Regions from separate parts of the Desulfitobacterium chlororespirans DSM 11544 genome, predicted to be linked through region 2. Evidence: predicted binding sites of a transcription regulator. Region 2 holds the regulator's gene; the other holds the start of a gene.

Region 1 (7,769 bases), on a different contig from region 2:
GCTTTTCTATTATGGGGGTATGTGTCACAGATTCCATCAGATGGGAGGTCTAGCTCTAATGGCTTGAGAGGGATTCGAAGGCTTGACAAATCTCTTAGGTTTCAAAGGTCTTGCCGATGCTCAGGCTGTTACGGATATCCTGATTATGTTTATTTACATTGGAGTTTGGATGGTGATTTTCAAGGGATTCAAGAAGAGCGGTTCCGAAGCGGAGAAGTTATACACCGTTTGAGTATCTGCATCTGAAGGGCAGTAGGGAAGGCCGGCTACCCGGATAGTGGTCAGATTACGGTGTGTGCTGTGTATGGTGATGAAAACTGGCCCGCCTGCGGCGGTTGTTGTTCATTTGTTCACTAAATTATATTCTCTCAATTTACGGTAGAATTTTGACCGCGAAAGCCCCATAAGATGAGCTGCTTTTACTTTATTGCCATTGCATTTGGCAAGTGAATCTTTTATTTGATTCATCTCTGCGATCTTTTTTTTGTATTCCTGAAAGACGGTGTTATTGCTATGAGTGATACTTAGGTTTTCCCTATGGAAAGTATACTCTGCAACTTCAGTGGGAAGGTCTTCAACAGTAATATAATCGGAGAAACACAGATTAATTCCTCTCTCAACTATATTGCGAAGTTCCCGCACATTGCCGGGCCAGTTGTATTCTTTCAGCATAGCCAGAGCATCCGGTGTAAACCCGGAAATATTCGTCTGAAATTGTTCATTATAAAGATTTACATAGTATTCAATCAAAAGGGGGATATCTTCGCTGCGCTCACGCAGGGGGATTAGTTCGAGAGGAATAACATTTAACCGATAATATAAATCCAAGCGAAACGTTTTATTGGCGATAGCTTCACTTAGATTTTTATTTGTAGCACTTATAATCCGTACGTCAAGGTCAATAAGTTTATCATCACCGAGCCGCATAATTTGTCTTTCTTCCAATACCCGTAATAGAGCAGATTGCATATCGATGGGCATCTCGGCGATTTCATCCAGAAAAAGAGTTCCGCCTTGCGCCAACTCGAATTTTCCCGGTGCGCCTCCTTTGCGGGCACCAGTAAAAGCACCTTCTGCATAACCAAATAATTCGCTGGCAATAAGCTCCTTTGGTAAAACAGCACAGTTTATGGAGATAAAAGGACCATGTTTTCGTTCACTGCTATTATGGATGGCTTGGGCAAATAATTCCTTGCCTGTCCCGCTCTCTCCATAGATAAGGACATTGCTGGAATTTAAAGAAGCACGTTCCGCCATTTTTTTAATACGCATAAATCGGGGGCTCATTCCGATTAAATCACTGAAATGATAAGTGCTGCGTGCTTTTTGGTTAAGAGGCTCCTTGGATTCCAGAGTAATGACCATTCCATAGATATTGCTTTCATTATTTCTAACCGACTGGCAGTAGACATGCATGGGAACATTTCGCACTATTAAGTCCAAATGATGAATGTCATTAGAGCTTAAGAAACGCAAGGCAGGCTCCAAATCAGGAATGAGTGTTTTTAGATACTTATTTTTAAAGCTATTGGGAGGAAGATTGAAAAAGCGAATCCCTCTTTTGCTGACATCGATGATTTTGCCAATTTCATTGATCAGGATTTTAGCTTTGGGGTTTAGCTTATCTTCGGTATATAGAGGTGATATGGCGAGAGCCAGCTTATTTTCTTCCGCTTGATTTCTATAACTGATATAGCTTGTGTACAGCTCGATATACTTGCTTAAAAAAGGAGAAAACTTGGAATGATTGGCGATGATAACCCAATACGAAGAATTAAACTGGCAGGATGCCGTGACATAAGGGTGCAATATTTTGCAGTAATGTTCTGCACCGACAACGACCTCTAACTTTTTTGTCTGAAAGGATAAAGCAGCTGCATTGGTCCCAATATTTTCTTCAGATAAGTTGGTTCCGATATCCCAATTTAGTTTGGCTAATCGTTTAAGTAAATCAGAATCCCCATAACTTCTTATAATATTCAAGTTTAAGTCAGTATAATAAATGGCAGCGTGAATCGATATTAAAAAATCATAGAATTCCAAGGCTAATTTATTATTGACCACAAATCGGTCATAATCCCATTCTCGCTTGGTAAAAGAATCAAGATCAGCAAATTCCGCCGGAAACGAAAATTTGGATTTAAAAGGATCAATAGGCGCTGCATTGCAGCGTTTCCAGGAATGGATAATATCCTTTCTTAAATAAGCTAATTCAACATTGGCATGATTGTTAATAAAGTCATAATAAATCGTTTTGGTTTTTTCATGATTATATTTAGCAAACACTCAATGTCGCCTCCTTACGGATACCATTAAGTTGCTGATGCTTACATTGATAATTATAGCACAAGCTTGGACTGCCCTGCTGAATTTAATTTCGACAGTAATTCAAAAAATCCCTGGGATTTGGGATGGGTATGACCGATATTTGAGACAAGTTGCCCCGGTGTCTTGAATTTCGGTCATTTTTCTTTGGGCGTGCCAAGGCCTCACCCTGAAAAATAAGGGACTCAAGGATTTGTGAAACCTGGCACGTTAATTGCATTGCATTGTACTGCGACTAGTCAAAAAAGATGAAAAGGGGTAATGGAAAAATGGATTTCAGACTGACGGAAGAGCAGGAATTGCTGCTTGAAGGGCTGCGCGAGGTGCTCAAAGAGGTGGCCACCAATGAATATCTGAAAGAGTGTGACGACAACCATGCATTCCCTCAAAAAATTGCGGAGGCCTTTGTTGAACACGGCTTTGCCCTTTTGGGTATTCCGGAGGAATACGGCGGCACCCCCTGCGACATTACGACCCAGATGCTTGTCACCGAAGAAATGTCAAAATTCGGCGTACCCTTTCCTTGCTTTTCCAACTCCTTGTTAATCGATGATATTCTGCACTTTGGCAATGAGCAACAAAAAGCGATAACCATGGAGTATGCCAAGAAAGGGTTATGCGCATTCAGCCTTGGTATCACTGAGCCGGGGGCGGGGTCCGATGACAGTGCCATGATGGCTACGGCAACACGCAGGAACGGTAAGATCTATATCAATGCTCATAAAACCTTTATCACTGAGGCGAAACAAAGACCCTATATGCTCTGCCTTACCCGGGATCTTAATGCGTCGAATCCCCATAAAGCGATCTCCATGTGGTGGGTTGATATGAGCAAGCCCGGGGTTAAGGTGATGCCCTGGGAAAAGATTGGCGGCAATACAGCCCCCACCTATGAAGTCTATTTGGAAGATGTTGAACTTGAGGAAGAAGATCTGGTCGGTGTCGAAGGGGAAGGCTTCATGAATTTGATGGGGAATTTCGAAGTGGAACGCATTCAGATTGCTGCCGGTGTTTTGGGGTGGGCTGAAGCTGCTTTTGAGGATGCCGCTGTCTATGCCAATCAACGGGTGCAATTCGGCAAGCCCATTGGCAGCTTCCAGCTGATCCAGGAAAAAATCGTGGAAATGGCCATCAAAATTGAGAACATGCGCAACCTGGTTTATAAGGCCTGCTGGGAGAGAGAGAATGGAATGCCGTTGCAGATTTCCTCAGCAACGACAAAATATTATTGCGTACGGGCAGCAAACCAAGTCATCGATGACGCTATGCAGATTATGGGGGGCATCGGCTACACCAAGGACCACAGAATATCCCGTTTGTGGAGGGATGTCCGCAACACCCGTTTCGGCGGAGGTACGGATGAAATCATGATTCACATTGCCGGCAGAGCTATCCTGAAAAAATATCGCAATAAATAATGAGGTGTTGGAAATGGCCATGCTGCTCCAGGGTATACGGGTTTTAGATTTATCACGGTTGCTGCCGGGGCCTTTTTGCACCATGACCCTGGCGGACATGGGTGCCGAAGTCCTGAAAATTGAAGATACCCAAGGCGGCGACTATATGAGGACCATGGGTAAACCGGTCGTGAAAGAAACCATGGAATTCCTGATGCATAACCGCAACAAGAAGAGTATGAGACTTAATTTAAAGACCAATGAGGGAAGAGCTATCTTCCTGCAATTGGTGAAGGATTATGATGTCATACTGGAATCTTTCCGGCCTGGGGTGGTGGATCAACTGGGTGTGGGTTACCAGGATGTCAGGGAAGTCAACCCCAATATAATCTACTGCTCCTTGAGCGGCTACGGGCAAAACGGACCTTACCGCACCATGGCGGGACATGATACGAACTACCTGAGCATCGCGGGAGTCCTGGACTCGATCGGTGTCCGGAACGGGCCGCCTGTTATGCCGGGAATTACGATTGCCGATATCGCCGGCGGATCCATGTGGGCCATCATCGGTATTCTGGCTGCCCTCATCGGCCGCAAGACGATTGGCCGGGGCGAGTATATCGATGTGGCGATGATGGATGGAGTTATGCCCTTCTTGGGATTGTACGCCGGTGATTACTTCACGGACGGGGAGGTTCCCAAGCGCGGCGAAACAGTTACGACGGGTGTCGATGCCTGCTGCCATATCTACGCAACCAAGGATGGACGTTATGTCTCACTGGCAGCTGCCGAGCCGAAGTTCTGGAAAGGCTTCTGCCAGGGCATCGGCCGTCCGGAACTGGCTCCCCTGCAATATTCCCCGGACCCGAAACGGGCGGAGATCATCGAAGAGGTCAGTGCCATCATGAAAACCAAGACCCAGGCAGAATGGACGGAATTGCTGATGCCGTTGGATATCTGCTTTACACCGGTTAAAAATCTTCAAGAGGCCTTGGCGGATCCACAAGTCCAAGCCAGAAACCTGACCCTCGATGTGGAACACCCCGTGGAAGGGACGATACGCACCTTTGCCTTTCCGGTAAAATTCACTGAAAACCCGGCTCAGCTCTATAGCCCGCCACCCCTTTACGGAGAGCATACAATGAAAGTTCTGAAAGGTATCGGCTACAGCGAAGAGCAGATCAAGGAGCTGGAAAAGCAAAAAGTCATTTAGTAAATACCTGAAAAACGGAGGACCGAACCATGGATTTTAGACTCACAGAAGAACAGGAGCTGTTGATCGAAAGCTTGCGGCAGGTCCTGGCCAATGAAATAACGGAGAGCTATCTTGCTGAATGCGATGAAAACCATATGTTTCCGGATAAATTGGCTGATGCCCTGATGAATAACGGGTTTGGACTTCTTGGAGTGCCGGAAGAGTACGGAGGCACACCCTGCGATGTTCTGACCCAGATCATGGTCATTGAGGAATTAGCCCGGGCAGGCGGGCCTGCTTATATGTTTACCAATGCGATGCTGATCGACGACATGCTGACCTTTGGCAATGAGGAACAGAAACGCATCACCATGGAATACGCCGGCCGGGGCAGAATGGCTTTCAGCCTGGGCATATCGGAACCTCAAGCCGGATCGGACGACAGTGCCATCGCCTCCACTGCTGCCCGCAGAAACGGAAAAGTTTACCTGAACGGCCATAAGACCTGGATCAGCAATGCCGGTGAATACCCTTATTGCCTGTTTTTAACCCGGGATCCTCAAGCACCTAACCCCCATAAAGCCATCTCCATGTGGTGGGTGGATATGACCAAACCAGGCATTAAGCTGCAGGCTGTCGGTAAAGTTGGTTTCAGGATGAGCAAATTCTATGAACTTTATTTTGAAGATGTGGAAGTGGAAGAAAAAGACCTCGTGGGAGTCGAGGGTGAAGGTTTCCTCCAACTGATGAAAAACTTTGAAATTGAGAGACTGGCCGGAGTTGCCGCATCCTTGGGGTGGGCTCAGGGAGCCTTTGACGATGCGGTCCGCTACGCAAACCAACGGGTGCAGTTTGGGAAACCGATCGGGAACTTTCAACTGATTCAGAAGAAAATCACCGAAATGCAGATCAAGCTGGAGACAATGCGCAGCATGCTTTACAAAGCTTGCTGGGAGAAAGAAAACGGCATGTCTGTTCAGATTTCTTCGGCCTTATGCAAGTACTATGTTGCCCGTGCTGCTCAAGAGGTTATTGATGATGCGATGCAGATCTTTGGCGGTATCGGCTATACCACAGAGACCAGGATTCAAAGATTCTGGAGGGATTGCCGTGCCAACCGGATCGGCGGCGGCACTGATGAAATCATGGTCCATATCGCCGGACAGGCTATTTTGAAGAAATACAAAAAGTAAAAATAAAAAACAAAGGGAGTGACTTTAATGAAACGTACAGAGATTCCACAATTCGGTCCTTTGCAAGGGGTCAGAGTAATTTGTGCAGGGCTTGCTACTGCAGGCCCCTATGCGGCCACGATGATGTCCGATTTCGGAGCCGAAGTCATCAACATCGAAAGCTCCGTTGTGCCTGATCAAAGCCGTGCCGCCGGTGGTTCGGCATTTAAGCAGGATCATCGCAACCAAAGAGCTTTGGCCTTGAATATTCCTTCTCCTCACGGCCGGGAAGTTTTCTACAAGTTGATTAAGGATGCCGATATTTTTATTGAAAACTCAAAAGGAGGCCAATGGAAACGCTGGGGAATAACCGATGAAACCATGTGGGAAGTCAACCCGAAGCTGGTTATCGTTCACGTAACCGGCTACGGCCTAAGCGGAGACCCGAACTATGTGGAAAGGCCTTCCTGGGATGCCATCGGCCAGGCCTTTGGCACCCTCGTTTCCGTGAATGGAACAGAAGACGTTCCCATGGCTACAAACCCTTACATGTGTGACGCAACCACCGCCCTATATGCTTCCTGGGCAGCTTTAGCGGCCTATATCCGGGTCCAGAAAACAGGAATCGGCGACAGCATCGATTGCACCCAGTTCGAGTCGGTTCTGCGCGGGCAATCAGGATGGCCTCTTAAGTATTTTACCGAAGGGTTCCAACCCGCGAGAACGGGCGGCGAAAATGCTGTAGGTGCGGCGTTTAAGGCCTTTAAATGCCAGGATGGGTTCGTCTTCATTTGTTTCGGCGGGCCGGGCATTATGAAAGTAGGGCTGCCTTTCTTTGGCTTTGAGTGGGGATCGGAGCTTTTCCCCAAAGCTGTCCCCTGGGTATTGCAAGGAACCGAAGGCGCCAGGGTTCTGGAGGCAAAAATCAATGAATGGTGTGCTGCCAAAACGGTTGAAGAAGCTGAAAAAGAATTGAATGAGGCAGGTATACCGGTCAGTCCGGTTATGACCTACGCTATGGCAGAAAAACATCCTCACTATATCGCCCGGGAAACCTTTACGGAATGGGAAACCGTCGACGGCGAAAAAATTAAGGGTGTCAATGTCGTGCCCAAACTGGCCAAGGAGCCCGGCAAGGTATGGAGGGGCGCTCCGAAGTATGGAATGGACAATGAGGACATTTTGGCTGAGTTGGGTTATTCCTCTGAAGAAATTCTTGCACTTTACAACGATAAAGTTCTGGCGAAAGAGTAGGTTCACTATCAAGGAAGCTTGTGTGCTAAGTGACAAGGCTGTCTGCTTGAAACACATGGGGTGCTGTCCATAGCACATATGGTGCTGTCTTTAGCCCATGCGGTGCTGTCCTTAGCACACAGGTTGCCTGGATTAATTATCGGCCTCAGAATGACTATGAAGGGCGGTAGATGTCATGAATAAAAAAGCTCATCACGCTTGGTGGATCATGATTAGTTGCGGGACCATATCCTTTTGTGTACTTGGCGTAGTCATGGCTTGTTCCGGGATTTTCTTTAAACCGGTGTGTGATTATTTAGGGGTTTCGAGAGGTGCTTTTTCCCTGTACATGACGATTATATATCTGGCCATGTTTATTGTTTTGCCGATAGCCGGCAAGAAAATGCCTACGGCTAACTTCAAAAAATTTCTGATTGCGGCAATGGC
Region 2 (7,769 bases):
GACCAAAAATAGAAAACAGTCCCCGGAAGAATCAAGCTGAAAAAGAGCATAACGATAATAAGGATATTGCGCCGCATCGTTACTGCCCCCCTGACTTTTCTATAATATAAATTTCCTCCAGAGAATCAAAATTCACCAAAGGTGATATATATGCTGTTTTCAACAGTCCCGAACCGTCCAATTGAATCTGCTCTACCTTACCGACGGGAATATCTTTGGGATAAACTCCACCTAAACCCGAAGTGAGCACCAAATCACCAACATTGACATTATCGTCACGACGCAAAAGCATCTGGAGATTTCCTTCCGCTTCAAGGCGGGAAGTTCGCTTATATGTCCCTTCAACAATCCCAAAGGTTGGCGAACCGGTGCTTCCCCGAACCAGGGCACTGACTTGGCCTTCACTATCTGTGATTAAAAGTACTTCTGAAGTAGTGGGCGTCACCGAGACAATCTTGCCCACTAAACCTAACGCAACGATGACCGGATCATCCACCGCTACACCGTCATTCGTCCCGCGATTAATCGTAAGAGTCTGATACCAGGCATTAGGATTGCGGCTAATAATACTGGCACCAATCTTCGTATACGCATCCACATTGGGGCTCTTAAACATTTTTGAATCCAGTTCATTATAGCGAAGTCCTGCTAAAACCTGCTCTTTAAGCTTTAGATTGTCTCCTGTAAGTTGTTCGACTCTGGTCCTTAATTCCTCATTTTCTTTCTGAACTTCACCGAAGTTCCAGAAAACCCGGGTGTTATCCTTTAAGCCATTACCTGCTCTCAGGATAATACCTTCTACTGGGCTTAGAACCCGTTGCAGCACCCCGCCTATAGGGTTAGGAAATTGGCTTCCCAGTCCGGTCAGTCGAATACTTACTAAGACTCCTAACACGAGGAAGAAAACGAGAACCATAATTCCCGTTCCAGTCACTCTTTTCCGCACCAAGAATTCCTCCTCGCTTCAAACTCTAGCTTTTCTGCAAAGCAGCAATTCTGCGGAAAACTTCCGCATTTTCTAATACCTTCCCCGTACCAAGGGCAACACAGGATAGGGGATCCTCAGCGAGATGCACCGGCATTCCTGTCTCATCAGCGATCAGTTTGTCCAGATTGCGGAGAAGAGAGCCCCCTCCGGCCATGACGATGCCTCGATCCATAATGTCTGCAGCTAACTCAGGAGGAGTTTTCTCCAAGCAAGACTTTACCCCTTCGACAATCGCCACCACAGGTTCCTGCAGGGCTTCCTGGATTTCTTCTGCGGTAACCTCCACAGTTTTAGGGAGTCCCGTCAGCAAATCCCGTCCTCTGACTTGATAAGTCTTCCCCTTTTCCGCCTGATAAGCATAGCCAATTTCCATCTTGATATCTTCAGCAGTCCGATACCCTACCATTAAATTATAGCGACGTTTGATATGGGCGACGATGGAGTCATCCATCTCGTCCCCAGCAATGCGGATCGAGCGGCTGGTCACGATACCACCCAAAGAAATCACCGCAACTTCCGTGGTTCCCCCGCCAATATCCACAATCATATTGCCTGTAGGCTCACTTACCGGAAGACCTGCTCCGATGGCCGCAGCCATCGGCTCCTCCATAATAACCGGATCCTTTGCTCCCGCAGCCAAGGCAGCTTCCTTGACAGCCCGTTCTTCTACAGGAGTTACCCCCGATGGTACACAGATAACAACCCTGGGACGAGCAAATGGGGACTCGGTGCCTAAAGCTCTCGTAATAAAATATTTCAACATTTTCTGAGTAACATTAAAATCCGAGATAACGCCATCCTTTAGAGGCCGAATCGCTACGATATTGCCGGGTGTCCGGCCAATCATTTCTTTTGCTTTATCCCCTACGGCCAGCGGGGTCTTTTTTTCAATATCAATCGCAACTACAGAAGGCTCATTACAAACGATACCTTTCCCTTTCATATGAACCAGCGTATTTGCAGTGCCTAAATCAATGCCCAAATCTTTGCCAAAAAACATTGGTTAATCCCCTTCCGTTATAACACTATCTATGTACCGCTTTCGTCCTTGAACCTTCATTTGAAGGCAAAGTGCCGACAGCCCTTGTACACTCACAGACCAATACTATCTGCTATACCAATAATACGAGGTCCATTGGATTCTTGCGGGGGCCTTCCCCCCATCCAAATTTTTCTTACCCCTACTATAATATTCCTCGTTCTTTCAAGCTTATGTACCGATTGTCTCCGATAATGACATGATCAAGGACTTCGATACCCAGGATCTGCCCCCCATCGGATAATCTACGGGTTACATCAATATCTTCATTACTGGGGGTCGGGTCCCCACTGGGATGATTATGCAAAAGAATAATCGCATTGGAATTACGCCGGATGGCCTCTTTGAAGCACTCCCGAGGATGTACCAAAGAAGAATTCAAAGAACCTACGGAAATGGGACTGATCCCCAGCACATGGTTCTTAGTCGATAGACTCACGACCCGGAAATGCTCTCGATCCAGATAGCGCATTTCTTCCATGACCAAATGGGCTATGTCTTGAGGAGAATTGATCACAGGGCGTACCAAAGGATCCGAAGATACGGAACGCCGCCCCAATTCCAATGCCGCCTTGAGTTCAGCCGCTTTGGCCGTTCCCATACCACGATACCGGGTCAACTCATGAACTGTTAAGCGGGCTAATCCTGATAACCCTCCCGTTTCAGTCAAAAGGCGTTCTGAAAAATCCAGGACATTCTCGCCTTTGACCCCAGTTCTCAACAAAATGGCCAGAATCTCTCGATTAGAGAGGGCATCCGCTCCATATTGAAACAACCGCTCGCGAGGTAATAATTCCTCAGGTAGATCCTTTAACCGACGATAATCCATCCTTCACCTCATGCAGGGCGATATCTCCAAGTCCCATCCCCCACACACTCAGCCGCTCTTTAACATACTCCATAGGTAAGCCAATTACATTGCTTAAAGATCCTTCATAATGATCCACTAAACGGGCTCCCAGCCCCTGAATCCCATAGGATCCCGCTTTATCCATAGGTTCTTCCGTAGCAATATACTCCAGAATCTCCTCATGGGTCAGGGGACGGAAAAAGACTGCCGTACCTACCGCACCACATTCTTGGCGCCCTGCTCCATTGACCAAGGCCACTCCAGTGTACACATGGTGAGCTTGTCCGCTTAATGCGGTCAGCATAGCTTCCGCCTCTTCCTCATCTCTGGGTTTGCCGAGAATCTGCTGGTCTAAGACAACGATCGTATCAGCCCCGAGAATTATATCCTCACTGCTTCCACCACGATTCAGCCAACGATTCAACCCAGCCTGAGCCTTGCGCAAAGCCAGTCCCTTCACTGCTGATTCGGGGGAAATACCTTGGGGAAGTACTTCGGAAATATCCGCTTCCACTCGTATAAAGGAAAACCCCTCTGCTTCCAGAAGCATTGCCCTGCGGGGAGAAGCTGAAGCCAGTACGAGCATTCTACCACTTCCTAGCCAGATAGTAACCAACCATTGCACCTAAAACCGTAGCAACGGTGATATTGAGACGAAATCCAAATGAAAAGGTGATAAAAAAGAAGTCTAAATAGGTATGTGAAGGGAAATCAATGACGGCTGGGCGCAGAAAAGGTGCTAAGAAAGAAATTTTTTCGAACCCATAGCCTATTAATGTCCCAATAGCCCCTCCTGACAAGATAAGAAGTAGGGTGCGACCCGCTCCCGAATTAGTTCGACCTGCCGGCATAGTTTGCCCCCTTTCACCCATAGAAATGTAGCCAGGGCATGTTGCACCTGGCTGGTTTTTCGACACTTTTTAGTTTAGCATCTCACCTACTAATACGCAAGGGGACTATAGGTCAAAAATATTAACTTAATATTAACAATTTACCATTAATGACCACGGGGAAGCACTCCCTTAAGCAACTCCGCACCGCTGATACCCGGATTGGTCATTTCGTGAGAATTCAATATAATATCCAGCTCCTCTGGGGTCAGAAGCCCTCTTTCCAGGACAATCTCCCGCACAGGGCGGCCGGTCACAATGGCTTCCTTGGCGATTCGGGAAGCGACTTCGTATCCTACATGGGGGTTGATTGCGGTGACGACCCCGACGCTGTTTTCAACCAGATCCCGACAGCGTTCCACATTAGCGGTTATCCCATCGACACAGCGCTCTTTGAAGACCTTGATCACATTGCGGAGGATATCCAAAGATTGGAGCAGATTGAAGACTACCACAGGCTCCATCACATTGAGTTCCAGCTGTCCCGCCCCACAGGCTAAGGCGATCGTAAAATCATTTCCCTGTACCTGGAAGGATACCTGATTGACCACCTCAGCCATGACGGGGTTGACTTTACCGGGCATAATGGAAGACCCCGGCTGCATAGCAGGAAGATTAATTTCCCCAAAACCTGTTCTGGGTCCAGAGGCCATCAACCGCAGATCATTGGCGATCTTAGAGAGGTTAACGGCCAGGGTCTTAAGAGCACCCGACACCTCCAAGAAGGCATCAGTATTCTGTGTCGCATCCACCAGGTTATCCGCTCGTAACAACGGCAATCCGGTAACCTTCCTCAGGTTCTCAGAAACTTCCTCAATATAAATCGGATCAGCATTCAGCCCGGTACCTACAGCTGTTGCACCCATATTAATACTATGTAAGGACTTCGATCCTTCAGCAATCCGGCGCAGATCTCTCTCCAGCATTTGTCCATAGGCGGCAAATTCCTGCCCTAAGCGAATAGGAACCGCATCCTGAAGATGGGTTCTCCCCATCTTGATGACTCCGTCAAACTCCCTGGCTTTCTCTTGAAAAGCACTCTTCAGCTCGTTTAAAACATGAAGAAGATCATCCGCTACATTAAGACAAGCAATACGGATGGCTGTAGGAAATACATCATTGGTGCTCTGAGCCATGTTAACATGAACATTAGGATGAACCCGGGAGTAGTCCCCTTTTTGTCCTCCCAAAATCTCAATAGCCCGATTAGCAATCACTTCATTGGCATTCATATTAATCGAGGTTCCTGCTCCTCCTTGAATGACATCCACCACAAAATGGTCATTAAAGGCACCCTCGGCCACTTCCAGCGCTGCTTTAATTACAGCCTCACCGATCTCGTGGTTCAAGGAACCGATGTCCATATTGGCTTGAGCGGCTGCAGCCTTCACCAAACCCAATCCCCGGATTAATTCATGGTGTGGGCGATATCCCGTAATCGGGAAGTTCTCACGAGCTCTTAAAGTCTGAATTCCATAGTAGACATCTTCCGGTACCTCCATAACCCCAAGCAAGTCTTTTTCCTTGCGCACCATATCACCTCTTTACGAATTGATTGTCTAAAAACATAACCATAATGATAAGGAAAAAGTAAGACACTGCTGCCTTACTTTTCGCAAATCTCCATTTTATATTCTCTTTGACATCATTTTCTATGCATAAGCGTACAAGATGAGTTCCTCTTAAGCGCGACGGGTTCCCACATTAAAGGTCAGCACTTCCAGATTGACCGCTAAATCTACATTTCTAAGTTCAACTTCCGGTGGGACATTAAGTACCACAGGAGCAAAATTAAGAATAGCCTGTACTCCGGCACTAATAAGCTGATCGGCGATTTCCTGAGCATAGGGAGACGGCACGGAAATAATACCGATCTGAGTCTTATTGGCTTTGGCAACTTCCTCCAGCCTGTCCACGGGTAACACTTCGACGCCATTGACAGTGGTTCCAATTTTTTGCGGATCATTATCAAAGATGCTCGTGATAATGAAGCCGCGCTCACGGAAACCTTTGTACGTAGTCAAAGCTAAGCCCAAGTTACCCATACCGACCAGGCATACGCTCCAATCCTGGCTTAAGCCAAGAATCTTCAGAATATGGCGATGCAAGTCTTTAACATTATAACCTACACCACGCGTTCCAAATTCACCAAAGTAAGCTAAATCTTTTCGAACTTGAGCCGGACTCACTCCAACTCCCTCTGCAATATCGCCAGAAGATATTGTAACGATTCCTTTACGATCCACATCCGTTAAATGACGTGAATAAACGGAAAGACGAATAATCGTTGCCTCTGGGATTTTTAGTGTTTTCAAGCTAATCCCCCGTTTCAATTTCCTTTAATTTTAAATGATAACAATAATTAGCGTAAGTACATTATATCACTAAGTTGTCAGGTTAACAAACAAATTTACAGCCTTTTTAAGTTTTTTAAATAAATTAATTGAGATTTGGTTCTAATACACGTCTATTTTTGAAGGCTTTCCAAGGTATTGAGATATTCACTATAGAGGTTCAATGACATCATTTTTCGCAGATCCACCGACAGAGTTCGCTCGGCCTGAATAGATAATCTTGAAGCCTCCTGCAAATGGGTCAAAGCATGTGGTGTCGACGCCATAAGGTTCTCGAATTCTGAAAGCATGCTTTCCCTGGCGTGATAAGGTGTCTTCAAAAAGGCATTAACCTTCTCAAGAACCTGGGCCGTCTGAATTGCCCCTGTGCCACGAATACGAAAAGCACGTTCAGGACTAATGACTGGTTTTGAAATAGAAGCAACTCCACCTTCTTTCAATAATTCTTGAATAGGAAGTACTTCCTCTTTTGAATAGGCCAGACCCACCCCAACAATAAATGGATCTCTTGAGATGATTCGAGCATCCCAGCCTGACTGCTCCAATTGCTCTTTTTCCTTGAGAGCATTGGTTTCGGAGTTAAATACTCCCGTTTGGCATGTCCAGAACTCAATTTCGTCCAAATTCAGAAGAAACTCGTTCTGATCCACAGAACTAGAGGAAGGTATGCCAGGACCTTTAGGTTGTGTGACTAACTTAACATAAGTATACCCAAAAAACCAGGTTATCCATACAATGACAGCACAACCAATTAGTCCTATTCCCTTATTAATCCAAGGATTATATTTATACATACTATCATCCTCCATAATAGCTGTCAACGTCTTTAATCACACAAAAGCGCTCAACTCAGGGATATTAACAAAAAATTCATATTTCTCTCGGACAACCCAAGCTAGTATCACTTTATGTGTAAAGTATGCTGATCATGCCTATTAATGAGGCTTGTGCTCAAAAATCAAAACCTTCCTAATTTATAATGTATTTACAATATATCACAAATCATCAATAACTAGTTAATCTTTTATTAATAATTTGAAACAATTAATAATCATTAATGATCAGAGGGACCTTGCGGTCCCTTTAAAAGCTATACTAATCAACAGCCTTCTATAGTACTAATGTTACAAGTTTATAAACTAGAAATGAAGTTAAAGCCGATGTAGGAATCGTTACCACCCAGGCTACGAGCATTTGCTGTGCCACTCCCCAGCGCACAGCGGATATGCGTTTGGCACTCCCTACACCCATGATGGACCCGGAAACGACATGGGTCGTCGATACCGGTAAATGCAAACCAGGAAAAGCTGTAGCGGTCCAGATAACAATGGAAGATGTCAAATCTGCGGCAAATCCATTGATCGGCTCCAGCTTAAAGATCTTGCCGCCCATGGTCCTGATAATCTTCCATCCCCCTGCGGCGGTACCTAAAGCCATCGCCATAGCACAAGCAAATTTCACCCATAAAGCCGGATTAAGATTGGCTGGATCCTGCAGACCTGACGCTATAAGGGCCATGGTAATAATACCCATAGACTTTTGAGCATCATTGGAACCATGATTAAACGCCAGCAACCCGGCGGAAAGCACCTGCATCTTGCGAAACCCTTGGTTGACTTTGGAAGGTGCAACCTTCCCGAAGATAAAA

Evidence for each region. The regulator Rex, encoded in region 2, represses fermentation and respiration genes when NADH is low (regulators of the CRP and FNR family bind a similar motif). The targets are predictions, from matches to a motif close to ATTGTTAANNNNTTAACAAT.
Region 1: the regulator Rex is predicted to act here: its motif matches at 2,332-2,351, upstream of BUA14_RS03775 (acyl-CoA dehydrogenase).

Annotation. Positions count from the first base shown of each region.
Region 1 covers NZ_FRDN01000004.1:185,175-192,943, reverse strand. Annotated here, with positions in the region: gene BUA14_RS27795 (hypothetical protein) at 83-232, shown strand; gene BUA14_RS03780 (sigma-54 interaction domain-containing protein) at 343-2,286, opposite strand; gene BUA14_RS03775 (acyl-CoA dehydrogenase) at 2,595-3,743, shown strand; gene BUA14_RS03770 (CaiB/BaiF CoA transferase family protein) at 3,757-4,935, shown strand; gene BUA14_RS03765 (acyl-CoA dehydrogenase) at 4,965-6,110, shown strand; gene BUA14_RS03760 (CoA transferase) at 6,138-7,343, shown strand; gene BUA14_RS03755 (MFS transporter) at 7,519-7,769, shown strand, end outside.
Region 2 covers NZ_FRDN01000016.1:41,834-49,602, reverse strand. Annotated here, with positions in the region: gene mreD (rod shape-determining protein MreD) at 1-77, opposite strand, end outside; gene mreC (rod shape-determining protein MreC) at 80-946, opposite strand; gene BUA14_RS22465 (rod shape-determining protein) at 972-1,988, opposite strand; gene radC (RadC family protein) at 2,173-2,856, opposite strand; gene BUA14_RS22455 (Maf family protein) at 2,825-3,463, opposite strand; gene BUA14_RS22450 (DUF4321 domain-containing protein) at 3,465-3,728, opposite strand; gene aspA (aspartate ammonia-lyase) at 3,875-5,302, opposite strand; gene BUA14_RS22440 (redox-sensing transcriptional repressor Rex) at 5,450-6,082, opposite strand; gene BUA14_RS22435 (SPOR domain-containing protein) at 6,235-6,915, opposite strand; gene BUA14_RS22430 (inorganic phosphate transporter) at 7,232-7,769, opposite strand, start outside.